DNA from 4 places in the Marinococcus sp. LNHM3E3-2.2 genome. Region 3 is predicted to be linked to each of the others. Evidence: predicted binding sites of a transcription regulator. Region 3 holds the regulator's gene; each other region holds the start of a gene.
What was found. Region 3 encodes LexA, which represses DNA repair genes until DNA is damaged. Its sites were predicted from a motif close to CGAACATATGTTCG; they were not measured.
Positions count from the first base shown of each region.

Region 1: dinB (DNA polymerase IV) is a predicted target of LexA. The motif match lies at 2,365-2,378, and genes of this name have one in related genera.
Region 2: ACTRXF_RS11735 (YhjD family protein) is a predicted target of LexA. The motif match lies at 2,686-2,699, and genes of this name have one in related genera.
Region 4: uvrB (excinuclease ABC subunit UvrB) is a predicted target of LexA. The motif match lies at 1,581-1,594, and genes of this name have one in related genera.

Region 1 covers NZ_JBQLIC010000003.1:138,565-142,777, forward strand. The annotation lists gene ACTRXF_RS05630 (nuclear transport factor 2 family protein) at 1-93, shown strand, start outside; gene ACTRXF_RS05635 (hypothetical protein) at 155-769, shown strand; gene ACTRXF_RS05640 (hypothetical protein) at 881-1,243, shown strand; gene ACTRXF_RS05645 (PH domain-containing protein) at 1,257-1,697, shown strand; gene ACTRXF_RS05650 (glutaredoxin family protein) at 1,966-2,235, opposite strand; gene dinB (DNA polymerase IV) at 2,445-3,563, shown strand; gene ACTRXF_RS05660 (YIP1 family protein) at 3,584-4,213, opposite strand, start outside.
Region 2 covers NZ_JBQLIC010000008.1:79,392-83,604, reverse strand. The annotation lists gene mgtE (magnesium transporter) at 1-785, shown strand, start outside; gene ACTRXF_RS11745 (RrF2 family transcriptional regulator) at 920-1,393, shown strand; gene ACTRXF_RS11740 (potassium channel family protein) at 1,520-2,173, opposite strand; gene ACTRXF_RS11735 (YhjD family protein) at 2,253-2,645, opposite strand; gene ACTRXF_RS11730 (IDEAL domain-containing protein) at 2,907-3,284, shown strand; gene dcd (dCTP deaminase) at 3,440-3,976, shown strand; gene queC (7-cyano-7-deazaguanine synthase QueC) at 4,146-4,213, shown strand, end outside.
Region 3 covers NZ_JBQLIC010000001.1:480,651-484,863, reverse strand. The annotation lists partial or broken gene tkt (transketolase) at 1-770, opposite strand, end outside; gene ACTRXF_RS02550 (DUF896 domain-containing protein) at 958-1,197, opposite strand; gene ACTRXF_RS02545 (YneB family resolvase-like protein) at 1,265-1,924, opposite strand; gene ACTRXF_RS02540 (hypothetical protein) at 1,952-2,194, opposite strand; gene lexA (transcriptional repressor LexA) at 2,353-2,979, shown strand; gene ACTRXF_RS02530 (hypothetical protein) at 3,030-3,344, opposite strand; gene ACTRXF_RS02525 (hypothetical protein) at 3,474-3,752, opposite strand; gene ACTRXF_RS02520 (hypothetical protein) at 3,794-4,093, opposite strand.
Region 4 covers NZ_JBQLIC010000003.1:362,841-367,053, reverse strand. The annotation lists gene uvrB (excinuclease ABC subunit UvrB) at 1-1,496, opposite strand, end outside; gene ACTRXF_RS06775 (hypothetical protein) at 1,687-2,880, opposite strand; gene ACTRXF_RS06770 (S41 family peptidase) at 2,945-4,213, opposite strand, start outside.

The DNA of each region.
Region 1 (4,213 bases), on a different contig from region 3:
ACTTCGCTGCGCAGTTCTATATGGCGGAAGACGGCCTCCAGCTGGGAGCTTGTTTTCCATCAGGGGACGCCCAAAAAAGCAAACCAGCCATAGAAGCAGAACACAATTGCTATTTTCGGCACGAGTGCAGTCAGCCTGCAGAAGGGCAGTAGAGGTGAACAATGTGGAACTATTCCATTACCATTTTTGGACAACAGAGGTAGAAGAAACAGAAGCTTTTTACAGCAGTCATGGATTTGAAGTAGTAGGGCGCTTTGCCCTGGAAAATTATCGTATTAAACGGTATGACCCGCCTATTGGGTGGGATGACTTCCGCCATAAAGGGTTAACGTTCCGGATGATAGAAATGAGTCTCGGCCAGGTGAGGGTCACCTTTGGCGCAGGAAGAATGGATACGTTCGGCTACTTTGGCTATCGTGTAAATGGGGAAGAACATGCCGGTATTCTTCGGCGTGCAAAGGAACATGGATGGGGGATCAACAAAAAAGAAAGAAGAACCTTCCTACAGCCGCCTACCGGGCCGAAGATTCAGCTTGATTGGGCGGAAGAGCTTCCTATTGGAGGAAAAGAGAAGGTGCAGTCTGTCCTCATTACCAGTCCCGAGCCTTATGATTCACACGACTGGCTGACCGTTCTGGGTGCAGAAGCGCTAGTGCCTGCCTGGGAGGAAAAGCGTGCCTTCGAACTTGAAAAAGTAGTTATTCAGGGAGCGGAAGAGACGGAGACTGTGCAGGATCCAAACGGTGTCTATCTGGAATTCCGTCCTTAATGGAAGGAAGAACAGCATGATGAAATATGTAATAGGGATGATTCTGGGGTTTGCGTTGTTTACAGTAAAGCCGAGAACGGCAAAAAGCAGGGAATAGGGAGCGAATACATCTTGGAGTCGTCATTTCGTCAATTAATTATTGTTATTTTAGCTATACTATCGGCTGTGCGTCTGGTCTTCTTTTTTGTGCTGGATCAGCCTCTTATCGATGCCATGATGCCGCTTGCGTTCATGGTGTACTGGATGCTCATTTTATCAATAGCGGACAGCAGACAGCTGTGGAGTGCAAAACGCGAACTAATTACCATACTGGTGGCAACGGCGCCGGTATTGATTGTTTCATTTATCGGGGTCGTAATGGAAGCTCACGAAATCTTTCTTCCGCTGTTTACGAATTCGATGCTTTTAATGGTTCTTATGCCTATTGTTTATAAGTACGGGTTGAAACCAAACGATTCTGATAAAAAAAACTAGAGGAGACCGGATAATGGTGTTTCGAGCGAAAGGAAGCAGACTGCTGTCCGCCTTTGCGGTCATAGCTATTGTGCTGCTGGGGTATTCTATTTTTCAGGCTCTGTTTATGTATGATGGAGGGCCGGGGACCATCCTGAGAGCTGTAATTGATGCGGTTATTATCATTTTAGTGACACAGATTGTATTTTTCACAAAATATGAATTGCACGAAGAGCATCTGGCAGTCCACGCCTCTCTTTTAATCCGGCTGCGTATTCCTTATGACTCTATTCAACGGGTGGAAGAGGTGCCCGGATGGATTAAGGGGGCAACCCCGGAAAGGCTGAAGGTGATTTACCAGGAGGGAAATCGTCATCAGCATATTGCACCGAAAGACGAAGCATTGTTTCTGGAGAAACTGGCTGCGAAAAACAAAAATATTGAAATGCCAAAAGAAGGACGGTTCACGCGGTGAACGGTCCTTCTTCATAATTTGTCGTAAAATTTACGAAGGAAATAGAACCCAATAGAAGCTAAAACCATTCCGGCAATAATTATCGTTACGATAAAAAGCACTGTAGGCACGAATCTTCCTCCCTTCGCTGCAAATTCCTGCTGTTATAGGTATTTACCCCGGGAGGCATAACCGCAAGCATCTTTATTTGAACAGCGGGGCCTAAAGGATCTTGTTCAATAAATATAAAAAAGCACTGGCTTAAAACCAGTGCTGAATGCCGTTAGCATTAATTGCTTTGGCCGGATATTCCGACGGTAGTAACAAGCGTTTTTATTTTTTTCAGATTTGGACCGACGACCTGATATCTTTTGTCGTCCGTAACAATAATAGTAATGGGAACGAATTTTTCGTTTAATGCACCGAACTCCTGGTTCGCCTGTGGGTCATTGACGATATCTTTTTCAATAAAAGAAATACGGTTTTCCTGAAACCAGCCTTTTACTTTAGCACAGGAGGAGCAGTTTGGCTGGGTAAAAATCTGAACTTCATAATTCATATATATTCCTCCAATCGGGTGTGGGTGTACCGCGGCGCCTTTGTATTTATACGATTATGATAGTATACCAAAGTGCCGGAGAACGCAATGGAGAGGACAGAGGGCCAGGCCGTAGAATACTATTGAATAAGAACGTACGTTTGTGAAAAGAGGTATTGTCCGCTATAATAGAAGGAACAGAAAACTGCGCGTATAAGGGGGCGTAGGAAATGAAGCAGGAGGAACAAAAGCTCCGGAAGATTATTCATATTGATATGGACGCTTTTTTTGCAGCCATTGAACAGCGCGACCAGCCCCGTTTACGGAACAAGCCTCTAGTAGTCGGAGGTTCTCCCTGGTCAAGAGGTGTCGTGGCTACATGCTCCTACGAAGCGAGGCCGTACGGTATTCATTCCGCTATGTCTTCCTACGAAGCCTACCGAAGGTGCCCGGAGGCCATTTTTATTAAAGGGAACATGGAGAAATACAGAGAGGTTTCGCGTGAAATTATGGCCATCTTTCATGACTGCACAGATTTGGTGGAGCCTCTTTCCCTGGATGAGGCTTATCTCGATGTGACAGAAAACCACTGGAACCTCCCGTCCGCTACGCTCGCAGCTAAAGAGATACGGAAAAGAATTTATCAAAAGACCGGTCTCACTGCCTCTGCCGGTGTTTCATATAATAAATTTCTTGCAAAGACGGCTTCGGATTATGATAAGCCGGATGGTCTGACAGTTATTACTCCAGACCGGGCGGATGCTTTCGTAAAGGCTCTTTCCATTGGTGATTTTCGCGGAGTGGGAAAGGTAACCAAACGAAAATTTGATTCACTCGGCATCGCAACCGGGGAAGACCTGCAGCAGCTGAGCGAAGCAAGGCTCGTGGAATTGTTTCATAAGCAGGGTCATGTTTTTTACCGTCAGGCCCGGGGAATCGACGAACGTCTGGTGAATCCGGAAAGGGAGCGGAAATCGCTCGGAAAAGAGACGACGCTTTCGCAGGACCTTCTGCTTGTGCAGGATATGCTTCCAGTCATTGAAGAGCTGCTTGATCAGGTGCTGGCCAGGCTGAAAAAGGACGGCATAAGAGCCAAATGTATTGTGCTGAAAATAAAATTTGCTGATTTTCAGCAGATAACCCGCCGGTCCACGCTCGAGCACCCGAGCAATGATCGTGCGGAGCTCCTCGAGGCTCTGCGTCTTTTACTCGAGGAAGGGGTCTCCGGGGGAGATCCTGTCCGGCTTCTGGGAGTTACAGCTTCGGAATTTTACGGTCCGGGAGAAGTAACGGGAGGTCGTGGCAAGGTTTACAAAACAGTTAATTACGAACAGCTGCGTCTATTTTAAAACGCAGCTGTTTTAGTTGATTAACTGGAGAAGACGCCGAAGAAGAAAATAGCTATCAAAGCTAAAAGCATAACTATAATAAAAATGAGAAGCGTCAGTAACAGGGCAAACACTACAAATGCCCCGAACGCTTTACCGCCGGAGAAGCCGGCAGCGGCGGAAATTAAATTCACCTGGGTGACAATAGTCCAAATAGAAGCAGCGGCTGTGAGAACCCCGGCGATGGCTGTAAGCATCGTAGCCGTGTCATCATTGCCCGCAAGTTGTCCGATGTATAGTAAACAAATGAGGGGGAAAATGATAGCCTGCGGAAAAAGGGAGAGTCCGTAAATAGTCCGGGCTTCCCGGGCGTTCATACTGCCCTGGAATATCAAAATAACGAGCTTTAGGATCAGTCCATTCAAGTAAAAAGTGACAATTTGAAATATAAGGAACGCGGCGATAATACCGGTTGCTGCCAGAAACGTAAAAAAAGCGGAATCCGTTTCAAGCGGTGCCGTTTCCCGGGTGTTTTGTGCAAAGGCCTGAGACATTCCGGCAATGATAACGATCCAAAGGGCGGTGGAGTGAAGCTTTGGATGATCGCTTAATTGCCGGTACGTTTTTCGGGGTGCAGTAAGCAAAGCTGACAGCTGCCTGGGATTCATAAT
Region 2 (4,213 bases), on a different contig from region 3:
TGATTGTAGCGGACTCAGACCGCACGGTTTCTGAGGTAATGAGCAGTCGTGTCGTGTCTGTCCACGTAGATGATGACCAGGAAGAGGTCGCCCAGCTGATACAGAAGTATGATTTTCTGGCAACTCCTGTTATAGACAGTGAAGGGAGGCTTGCGGGAATTGTAACCGTGGATGATGCACTCGATGTGCTCGCAGAAGAAGCTTCGGAAGACATTGGAGAAATCTCCGGGTCCCGTGGTTCCACAGATGTGAGTGTTAATGCATTTAAAGCAGCCAGACTCCGTGCTCCCTGGATTATCCTGCTGATGTTTTTAGGCCTGTTTACAGCCCAGGTAATCGGCTGGTTTGAAAGCACCCTCGAAAGTGTCGTTCTGCTTGCCGCGTTTATTCCGATGATTATGGGGTCAGCCGGAAACACGGGCACGCAGTCGCTTGCTGTGTCTGTGCGTGCGCTTGCAACGGGAAACATTGAACGAAAAGGGCTGTGGCGTACGATCAGCCGGGAATTTTCCACGGGAATTATGATTGGGGTGGCCTCAGGAATTGTGATTACGATCTTATTGTATCTTTTTTACGGGGAACCCCTGATAGGAGTAATTGTTGGTTTTTCCATCATGATTTCACTTGGAGTGGCTAGTGTTATCGGCACGCTGGTGCCGCTTTTAATCAACAAGCTGAAGCTCGACCCTGCCATTGCTTCAGGACCGTTCATCACAACGCTCACTGATATTATCAGCCTGCTGATTTATTTCACAGTAGCTTCGTCGCTCATCCAGAGCATTTAAGAACAGATTTTCTTAAAAAGAATAATGAAAAAAGGGGAGACGCTGTCTCTTCTTTTTTTGTGGGCAGTTAATTAGATTAACAATTGCGCGGTGTGATAAACTATCACTATCCTGGATGAAAAGGAGCGAGGGCTTTGCAGTTAACAACCTATACGGATTATGCATTACGGATGGTAATGTACCTGGCCGCTCATGATGAAGACGAGTCCCTGCATAGTATTAAACAAATATCGACTGCATACTCCATTTCGTACAACCATCTGACTAAGGTTGGGCATGAGCTGTCGAAGCTTGGCGTCATTCACACGGTGAAAGGCCGGAACGGAGGAATTCGTTTGGCCAAAGAACCGGAAGAAATTAATATTGGCTGGCTTGTAAGGCAGACAGAAGATAATCTGACGCTGGTGGAATGCTTTGATCCAGAATCGAACCAGTGTATTTTAGCAGGCAGATGCCGGCTCCAGGGTGTTTTGGGAGAGGCTTTGAAAGCGTATTTGTCGGTGCTCGATAAGTATACGGTCAAAGACATCACAGTAAACAAGGAAATGCTTCATGCTCTGTTTGCAGCTTCAACGGCAAAAAATCAGCCGCCGATTTCTTTTTCTTAAGAAAAGATATCATCGTGCTTGCCCCGGTCACGGTGACATTCGTTAATCATCCAGGAAACCAATTATACATAATAAAGCAGCAGCCCTGTTGAAACGGGACTGCTGCTTCTTTTCATACTCTGAAGGTTAGTTTGTCTCTTCAAAGCGCCGCAGGTCATTATTGTGACCGATAGCAATAAGCACGTCTTCTTTGAAAAGGCGGTCCTGGGCTGTGGGTGATATATTAACCTCTTTGCCGCGGCGGATGCCGAGAACGGTAACGCCGAATTTGGCCCGGATATCGAGCTGGGCGAGGGTCTTTTTATGCATGGATGCTGGTGCAGTAATCTCTATAATGGAATACTCTGCGGAGAGTTCAATATAGTCAATGACACGGTCAGAAACGAGGTGCTGGGCGATACGGTTGCCCATGTCATGCTCCGGGTGGATAATCTTATCTGCCCCGATTTTATCGAGAACCTTGTGGTGGTGAAAGTTTTGCGCTTTTACCCAGACCGAAGGGATGTCCATCTCCTTTAATAAGAGAGTGCATAAAATGCTTGCCTGAAGATCATCACCAATAGCGACAATCACGTGATCAAAATTTGTAATCCCCAGGTTCCTTAGTTCTTTTTCATCTGTGCCGTCGGCGACGGCGCTGTACGTAGAATGATTGGTAATGTCGTCGAGTTTTTCTTCATTATTGTCAATGGCCAGCACGTCATGACCGAGCTTGTACAATTCTGTACTGACGCTGACACCGAATCGCCCGAGACCGATAATGGCAAATTGTTTTTTCACACGGCGTTCTCCTTTGTCTGAAGCTTGGGGTCGTTTTCCTGTAATTGTATCGTTAATGTACCGCCGCAGTCGTGATTTGTCAAACGGGAGCCGGATGAAGGACTTGATCGTCTGATAAAGCGGAACGGCCGGAGAAATAAAGATGAAGGCAGCGCTCTGTCTGTTTTTTTAAATTAGCGTTTAAATGAGAGGTCCGGCCTGAGCCGCTGTTAAGATAGTACACGTAGTGTGTGAAAACACCGTCATTTTCTTCAAAAACGACCCTTATATTCTTTTTTTTCATGTAGAGACGCAGCTGATCGAGGTCGTGCCCAAGAGTATCGAAAGCCTGTTGAAACAACCGTTCGTAGGGTTCCTGCAGGCGGACGTCAGAAGATTTAAGCGCCTGTGTATCGAGCGTCAGTACTTTTTTTACAATCGGAAGGAGGACAGCATAATGGATAACGATATGTTCTTTTTCTGTTATAACCATTCTGTTCTCCCCCTTGCGTTGCATGATTAAATTCATTATACGAATACATGTTCCCGTTTTTCAATAAGATTTTTCATTTGCTCCGAATTTTTTGAATTGTATAGCTCGAATTTTTGCAGGAAATGGTCTATAATGAAGTTATGTAAGCGGATACATTAAGCTTTTATTCTTCTTGGAGTTGTCGGACAATTAGTTTTACTGGCGTCAAAGGTGGGTATAGTGCAGTACACACAAAATTTATTGGCAATCAATAGATAGGCATTGGGAGGCCATGCGCGCGTCGCCCGCTTTAAAAAAGATCAGCGCCCGGCGGGTGCTGCAATAAGAACAGGGGGTTCGGCGAATATGTTACATCCAACTCATGAGCAGCATTTTATGAAAAAAGTGAAACCAATTCAAAATGGTAGAAGACCTTCAAGGCAGATTCTTCAGTCTCTATATGCTCAAATGATGATGGAGTATGCTGTGTTTGAATTTAACAGAGAGCGGCTTCTGCAAAAAATTGATGACTCCCTGGATATGCATGACGAAAAAGCTTTTCAGGAATGGACAGAGGCTTATAAAGAATTGATGAGCGAATATAAAGATGGCAAAGTATTATTCGAACAAGGCTATAAATTAGAGCTTGAATTTGAATGAAGATTTATATCAGCACCCTTTGGGCTTCCCTGAAGGGTGTTTTTTTCATGTCATAACAAATCAGAAAAAGTCACTGCCGGTCTTTACGGTGTTGGCGTTTTTTTGTATTGTTCTTTATACTGGGAAAGAAAAGAAAAGCGAAGGAGGCAGAGCTGGTGATACTTTCCGACCAAACAATCCGTTCAATGATGGAACAGGGCGATCTTAGTATTGATCCATTAGAGGACCATCAGATCCAGCCGGCATCGGTGGACATTCGTCTGGGTACTCACTTTCTGAAAATCGACGAGAACGCTATCGAGTCCATTCAACTGGACCGGCCCGCTAAATATGTGGAATTTGAAAGTGATCAGGTAATTATTCCCCCGCATTCGTTTCTGCTTGCGACCACAAAAGAATACATCAGGCTTCCCCAGCATATTACAGCCTTTGTGGAAGGAAGAAGCTCTATCGGACGGATGGGACTCTTTATTCAAAATGCAGGCTGGGTGGACCCGGGGTTTGAAGGGGAAATCACGCTTGAGCTTTATAACGCCAATCGTCTGCCTATTCGTTTAACGTCCGGCAGGCGGCTCGCACAGCTCGTTTTCGCTGAGATGGATCAAAAAGCCGGTTCTCCTTATGCGGGCAAATACCAGGGACAGCGGAATGCGATGGGAAGTCACGCCTTTTTGGATCAGGAAAACGAATAAAACTGCGCGGGGCTAATACATAGCTGAAATGAGAAATAATGATTTAAAAGACTCGTGACCTTTACTGTTCACGGGTTTTTTCGAGGTAAGCGTAAGCAGAGGCACAGGCGAAAAAAGATGTTATAATGGGAGCGCTGTGAAATGTTTTGGTGGAAAGAAGGAATAACAATTGGGTTTTCAAAATGACAAAGCGGTCGTTGTTTTTAGTGGGGGACAGGACAGTACTACTTGTTTGTT
Region 3 (4,213 bases):
CCGCCTTTGTTCGGTGCTCCGTAGCCGATGACAGTTTTCACTTCGATCATCGACGGTTTCGGGGACTGCTTCGCTTCTTCGATCGCTGCTTCCAACGCATCGACGTCGTTGCCGTCTTCGATAAAGACCGTGTGCCAGCCGTAGGCTTCATAGCGCTGCAGCACGTTTTCGGAGAACGACTGGTGAAGCGCGCCGTCGAGCGACACGTCGTTGGAGTCGTACAGCACGACCAAGTTGCCGAGCTTCAGGTGGCCGGCGAGGGACGCCGATTCCGAAGCAACGCCTTCCATCAGGTCGCCGTCGCCGCAGAGCACGTACGTGAAATGATCCACCACGGCGTGGTCGTCGGTGTTGTACTTGGCTGCCAGATGGCGCTCCGCCATCGCCATCCCGGTGCCCATGGCCAGTCCCTGGCCGAGCGGGCCGGTGGTTGCCTCCACGCCGGCGGTATGCCCGTATTCCGGGTGGCCCGGCGTCTGGCTTCCCCACTGGCGGAAGTTTTTCAGTTCCTCGAGCGAGAGGTCGTAGCCGCTCAGGTGCAGCATGCTGTATAGAAGCATCGACCCGTGTCCGGCGGACAGCACGAAGCGGTCGCGGTTAAACCAGTCCGGATTGGCCGGGTTGTGGTTCATGGATTTGGTCCAGAGCGCGTACGCCATCGGCGCCGCTCCCATCGGAAGCCCCGGGTGACCCGACTGGGCTTTTTCAATACTTTCGATGGACAGCGTCCGAATCGTGTTAATTGCTAACTGTTCTGTGCTAATTGCCATGCATATGTCCCTCCACTGTATGTATTTTTGGGTGGAAACCCGCACTTATGAGTTGACCCCGCGGGAATTTCCGTGTTCTAGTACGCTTTTATGATAAAGGTTTTAAAACGATTACACAAGCGTGTTAATAGAGAAAGAAGAAAATCAAAAGGCCTGCTCTTTGTTAAGACCAGGCCTCTCTTTTATCTTAATGCCGGAAGCTGCGGTTCCGTCGTTTGACACGCTCGAGCTTACTTGGAGTTACATCCGTGCCCTCTTCATCCACCACTTTTACGTTTTCGAGCTGGTTTTTAAACGAGGAACGGAATTTACTTAAATATTCCTGACGCAGCGCCTGCTGTTCTTCTTGTTCTTCTGCAGTCAGCCCCGACGATTTTTGACGTTTGGCTAACTCATTAATCCGGTCAATTTTTTCTTTCGAAAGCATAAGTTGCCTCCCTTAAAATGGCGTTCCTTTTTTATTATATTAAAAACAGCGCCGTACCGCAAACAAATCACTGCGGTTCTATCTCCGCGCGCTGCTGTTCATATTCTTTATAACGTCGGTGCACCGTCGCTTTAGAAATATCATAGCCAAGGCCCCGGAGCGTCAGAGCGATATCTTTAAACGTCAGCTCCCGCTGTTTCAGCTTAACAATTTCTTCAATGGGCACCTCTATTTTCTTCCGGCCGCCGCTGCGGTTTAATCCGAAGTTTTCTTCCGGGTGGTACCCGTTTTCCACCGCCCGCTGCATCCCCCGCTTAATTTTAAAATTATGCAGCCGGCGCTGATGCTCTTCCACAATGGACAAAATTTCCATAATCATATGATCGGTATCCGCAATTTCGAGCTCCCCGTCATCCTTTACTGTATAGATGGACGTGCCCCTTTTCTGCAGCTCATGGAGCACGGCGATTTTAGCATTTCCGCGTCCAAGCCGCGTATCATCGGTAATCAGCAGTGTATCCGCCCCGGTGTCATCGAGGAGCTCAAACACACGGAGAAGCCCGTCCCGTTCCACGGAATAGCTGCTCTCCTGTTCTGTCACGGTCTGCTGCACCGCCCAACCGTTCGCTGCAGCAAGAGCCTCCAGCTCCTCCTGCTGCCTGGCAAGCGAGGACTGCTGTTCTTCTTTTTCCGTACTTACCCGGGCGTAAATGATGCATGCTTTCATTTGTCTGCGTTCCTTTCCGTTCGTGTTTTACTGTTCGGCAGCGTCAAACGAAACCGTTCGTTCCCACGGCTGTTCCTGATAGCCCGGCCTGTCCTTCAAAACCGGATGCTCCTGTTCATAGACGATTTCTGCCGGCCGGTCTGCTTCCGTGCCGCCCAGCGTGTCCGGAGTGATCGAAGCGTCCGCTGAATATACCAAAAATAAAAGCGCGAATGCAAATAAAGCAAGCATCGTCCAGTCCGTTGAAGTGAAGGTTTTGAGTTTATTCATATGCATGTTCCCCCTGAATGAGAATGTATGTTCTTATATTCATTCAGTATACCAGAATACCTGTTCCCGTCAACAGAAATATTAGAACGGGTGTTTGCGTTTTTGTTCCCCTCATGCTATACTTTACTCAGAAAAATTCCTCAAAAGGAGGTGCGGAGATGAAGCTATCCAAGCGCCAGCAGCAAATTCTTGATTATATAAAAGAAGAAGTAAAAGAAAAAGGCTATCCGCCTTCGGTCCGGGAGATCGGAGAAGCCGTGGGGCTCGCCTCGAGTTCAACGGTGCACGGGCACCTCGCCCGTCTTGAAAACAAAAATTTAATCCGCCGCGACCCGACTAAGCCGCGGGCAATTGAAGTGCTTGAGCTTGAAGACCAGGGCAGCGAGCCGATTCACGAAAGCAAAGCTGTGTACGTGCCGGTGATCGGTAAAGTCACGGCCGGGGAGCCTATCACTGCGGTGGAAAATGTAGAAGAATACATCCCTCTTCCGGAGCGCATGGTGACCGACGAAGAACAGGTATACATGCTTACCATTCAGGGGGACAGCATGATAGAGGCCGGCATTTTTGACGGGGATCTTGTTGTCGTTCAAAAACAGCAGACCGCTGATAACGGCGATATTATTGTCGCTATGACCGATGAAATGGAAGCAACGGTTAAACGGTTTTATAAAGAAGAAAACTTTATCCGCCTGCAGCCTGAAAATGCCACCATGGACCCGATCATTTTAGAAAACTGTACGATACTCGGCAGAGTCACCGGCGTTTTCCGCACCATCTTTTAATCACATAAACGGGGCCGCCTGCTTCATTAAAGCAGGCGGCCCCGTTTCTATTATGCCCGGCACGCAAGCGTCCGGTACGACGTAACAATTTTATTTCCTTCAACATCTCTATCCGTAATCACTATCACTGTGGCTGACGTAATATTTTCCTGTTCGATAAATTCAAGCCCCCGGTGCCAGAGCCATTCATACACCGTTGTCATGTCTACGTTCAGTTCATTTGTCCCCAGCGCTTCTGCCGTAATCTGCATCGACAGCAGCAGCTGGTCGCGCTCAAAGATGTGAAGCACCGGTCCATTAAAATGTTCAGACTCTCCCGGGCTGCCTTCATACGGTCCGTGGTAAAAGTCAAGCAGGCGTGCCATCACGATTCCCCCTTTAACGACTTCGGCGCCGATACGTGCCTGAAGTTCGTTTTTCTATTGGTGAATTGTGATTCCTTTTCCCTGCACCTTTGCTGCTAAACCCGAATTTCTTCCCCGTCTCCTGAAAGGTTACTGGTCGAGCCACTCTTTAATCTGCTGCTTATCGTTATCATCAAGGTTGCCTTCTTCAATCCAGTAATTCATCAGCTTCATCATGCCCTGCTTGGAGAGCCCCACCCGGCTGCTGTCGGATGGATGGCTGCTGATGTCCGTTTTTCCGTATTGGTAAATGGATACGTACGGCGCCTCCGCGTGGTTTAAATTGTGAAGATCTTTCTTTTCAAAATGCAGCATTTGTATGCCCCTTTCTATTTTCCGGAATGTTTTTTGTCCCTGCGTCTGCCACAAAAAAGAGCCTCCCGGGAAGGAAAGCTCCGCTTAGCGTTTGTTTACATGGATTTAGAATACGGTTTGTGACAGATCGAATGATCGATGGTTTCATCGGGTTCACCGCTGTACACACAATCGCAGGTATCTAATACGTAAGTATGCTCTTTGGCGTGAATGACCTGACTTCCCTGATGAAATAACAGTTTTTCATCGGCCGGCTGAAAATCACTCATCGAATGAAGCACCACTTCATAGCCATCGGCGTATTCAATCACCTTGTAATGAATTTCATGACCGTCACTGCTATAGGTCACCTGCGGCTGCGTTCTGCATTTGAATTCCACTAAAGCCACTGTCATCCACCCCCTCCACTTATTTATACCACAGTTTTTTCGGTTCGAGAAGACACCCGGCCGTTTTTTTCCGAAAGAATTTCCTTCCCAAATGAGTGAAAACCGTTTCTCTCTCTGCCTGCCGGA
Region 4 (4,213 bases), on a different contig from region 3:
AGAACATCAAACTGGCCGAGGCGAAGCTGGCGGATAATATCGATCCTCTCGAGCGTTTTAATATCCGAGTGCAGATACTTCACCCGGATGCCGAGCTCTTTTAAATAGTTGGTCAGATCCTCCGCCATTTTCTTGGTGAGCGTCGTTACGAGCACCCGCTCGTTTTGCTCCCGGCGTTCATGAATTTCGCCGATCAGGTCATCGATCTGTCCTTCAATCGGCTTCACTTCCACGGTAGGGTCAAGCAGACCGGTCGGCCGGATAATCTGTTCGATAACTTCCGGTGCGTGTTCAAGCTCATACGGCCCCGGCGTTGCGGAAATGAACATCGCCTGGTTAATCCGCTCTTCAAATTCATCAAATTTCAGCGGACGGTTGTCCATCGCAGACGGAAGACGGAAGCCGTGATCCACGAGCACCTGCTTTCTTGCCTGGTCCCCGTTGTACATACCGCGCACCTGTGGAAGCGTAACGTGGGACTCATCCACCACGAGTAAAAAATCATCCGGAAAATAGTCAATCAATGTATACGGCGCATCCCCGGGGTTCCGGAAGGTCAAATGCCTCGAATAGTTCTCGATGCCGGAGCAAAAACCCATCTCCTGCATCATTTCAAGGTCATAATTAGTCCGCTGTTCGAGCCGCTGCGCCTCAAGCTCCCGGCCATTCGCCCGAAACTTTTCGAGCTGCTCCTGAAGCTCCTGCTGAATATTTTTAATGGCACGCTGCATTTTTTCTTCCCTTGTCACAAAGTGGGATGCGGGGAAAATTGCAGTATGCGAGCGTTCGCCGATAACCTCGCCGGTCAGGGCGTCCACTTCAGTGATACGGTCGATTTCATCGCCAAACATTTCAACACGAATGCAGTGCTCGTCTCTTGAAGCCGGAAAGATCTCAACGACATCGCCGCGCACGCGAAACGTCCCGCGCACGAAATTAATGTCGTTACGTTCGTATTGAATGTCTACGAGCTTCCGAAGAATCTGGTCCCGTTCAATCTCCATGCCGGTCCGGAGCGAAAGCACCAGGTCCCGGTATTCCTCCGGAGAACCGAGGCCGTAAATGCAGGAAACACTGGCGACGATAATAACGTCCTCCCGCTCAAATAAGGCGCTCGTCGCCGAGTGCCTTAGTTTATCAATTTCATCGTTAATACTCGCGTCTTTTTCAATAAATTGGTCCGTCTGCGGTACGTAGGCCTCCGGCTGATAGTAGTCGTAATAGCTCACAAAATATTCCACCGCATTGTTTGGAAACATCTCTTTAAATTCATTATATAACTGCCCGGCCAGTGTCTTATTGTGCGCCATGACAAGCGTCGGCCGGTTCACTTCTGTTAACACGTTGGAAACGGTGAACGTTTTGCCGGTCCCTGTCGCCCCGAGCAGTGTCTGGTATCTTTTGCCGTCGCTCAACCCTTGAACCAGCTTTTCAATCGCCTGCGGCTGGTCGCCCGCGGGGTTATATTTACTCGCCAGTTCAAATGTTTCGTTCATATTAGTCCCTCACTTCCTGTCTGCGTTCCGGTCATATGTCTATTTACTATACCACATGAAGATTGGAAAGAAACAACATAAAAACGAACGTATATTCGCTATTATTATTGTACTCCACTCCCCGGCAATTGCAAAGAAAACGACACCCCTCCTATACCATAAAAAACAGAACCCGGCAGGGGGTTCTGTTTTACTGGGCCGTATGCATGCTTTCCGGTGCTGTTCGTTCTTTATTAATCATCAATATCCCAAGCTGATGGTGCTGATTACTGTAAAGCGCCGCCTGTGCCTGGCGGAGCTCTCCGTTAATATCCTCCACGTCCAGACGGCAATAGGCGGAATTTTTCTGCACCGCCCGGTACAGGCTCGCTTCATCATATACTTTTTCGCTGTTCACCCGCCGGATAACCTCGCCTGCTTTAATATGCATGCGGTCTGCCGGAGACTCCGGGAGCACAGCAAGCACGGATATTCCGTCTCCACGGAGCGTATAAAGAAAATTGCTTTTAGCTGAACTGCCGGCAGCAATGGTTACCCATTCCCGCAGCAAAATCAGGACAGCCGTAATTACCGGAATAACCCATCCGCTGTAAAAATAAGCAAGTGCTGCACCGGCGCCGGTAAGGACAGCAATTCGTACAACCCACCATCCGGCCGAACGCACCTGCACAGCTGCCAGACGGTCGAAGGTTTTCATCCGTATGCCGATCACTGCCGGCAGCAAAAGAAGAGAAAAAGCGGTTCCGCCCGGAAGCAGCGGCCACCAGCCTCCTGCCTCAACAGCGCTACCCGGGATAAACAGAAATACCGGGAGCATCCAGAGGCGGTGCGTGATCTGGCCTCCAATCGGCTTACCGCGGCGGCTGACTGTCCGTATCGGAGAAAAGAACTTTGTCCCGTTCCAGACAATCAGTATTCCTTCCGCAAGCGTGAGCACTGCGAGCCAGACCATCAGAGAAAAAGCATCAAAGCCGTTTCCGAGCCAGGCTGCGTCAGAGAAAAACGGCACCGCAATTCCGGCAGCATCAAGTGCCAGAGCAGCTAAAAATGACGTCCCCCACACGTGCAGGGCGGTCAGCCAGCGGTGCAGACCTGATACTGCCAGCAGCGCACTGATCACTATTGCAAGCAGAACTGCTCCCAGAGGCAGTGAGATGCCCGTAACAATGGTGACGACCGAGACAAAAGCAGCGATTACGATCGCCGGAATAACACTCATCGTCAATTCCATCAGCATTGGATACATTTTTGCCTGAAACATTTTACGTTCTCTTTTCACCCGAATATAACCAACCATAAGCATGGCTGCTACTGCTATGTAAGTCAGCGGGTTCAGAAAAAACCACGCTAACGCAGGACCAATTTCACCGATTATTTCCTGCATCCACTATTTCCCCCTTTTCTTTGGGCCGGGCAGAACCCGGCCACCGGTATCATCCAGCTTTCATTTATTGTTCTATGACTGCATCAAGCGCGCGCTGCAGCTGCTTGTCGTTGTCCCGGTTCTGGACATTTTCAAGCACAAAATCATTCAGCGCCTCTGCTGTTTCCGGCGTCAGCGTGCCAGTGGCTTCCAGACCTTCCTGTTCCTCCTGGAAATCCTGTACCGCCGCTTCGGTTTCTTCGCTGTAGTACCCGTCTTCACGTCCCGGATCGAAGCCGGCTCCTTTTAAGAGGGTCTGCGCAGTCGCAATATTTTCTCCAGTTGTATCCGGCTCCAGGGCTTCATCAATGGACAAAATAGAGGCCTGGAAATAGTCGGGCTGCTCCTGCTCAATGGTCGGCTCCACGCCTTCTTCATTGATCCAGTTTCCATCCGGTGTCAGCCATTTGGAAACAGAGAGCTTCACATCACTTCCATCATCCAGTTCCATTACCTGCTGGACCGTCCCTTTGCCGTAGGTGCTCTGTCCTACCAGCTCAAAGCTTCCGGACTCTTTCATTGCAGCTGCCAGAATTTCAGAAGCAGAAACGCTTCCCTGGTCAATCACACCGACCACCGGGTAGTCTTTGTTTTCCTCTAAGGATGAAGTCACCTCTGAAATCGTGCCTTCCCGGTCTTCTATTTCGACTACCGGCTCTCCGCCCGGAATAATCATGCTGCCGATATCCTCCACCGCGTTCAAATATCCGCCCGGATTTCCACGGACATCAATTACCAGTCCGTCAATGTTTTCACTCTCCACCCGCTCGAGCTGGGTTTCAAATTCATTCGCTGTATTTTCAGAAAATGACGATACGTTCAGATAACCAATGCTTTCTCCGTCCTGTTCGATCACTTCGCCCTCTACGGTTTCGATCGGAATTTCATCGCGCTCCACTTCAACATTAAAAGGCTCCCCGCTTCCCCGCTGTACGGTGAGGTTCACGTTCGTTCCTTTTTCTCCGCGGATTTTTAGGACTGCTTCATTGAGTTCCAGATTTTCTGTGCTTTCTCCGTTAATTTCCAAAATATCATCATTTGGCTGAAGCCCGGCGGCTTCTGCTGGAGAATCATCGATTGGAGAAACGATAGTTACCGCGTCCCCGGATTTATTTACTTCAGCTCCAATGCCTTCGAAGGACGACTCCAATGACTGCGTGAATTCCTGTGCTGTGCTTTCACTCATGTAGCTGGAGTGAGGATCATCGAGTTCTCCGATCATTCCTTCGATAGCCCCCTGTACCAGCGCATCGTCATCCACTTCTGTCATGTATTCGGAGTCGATCAGATCATA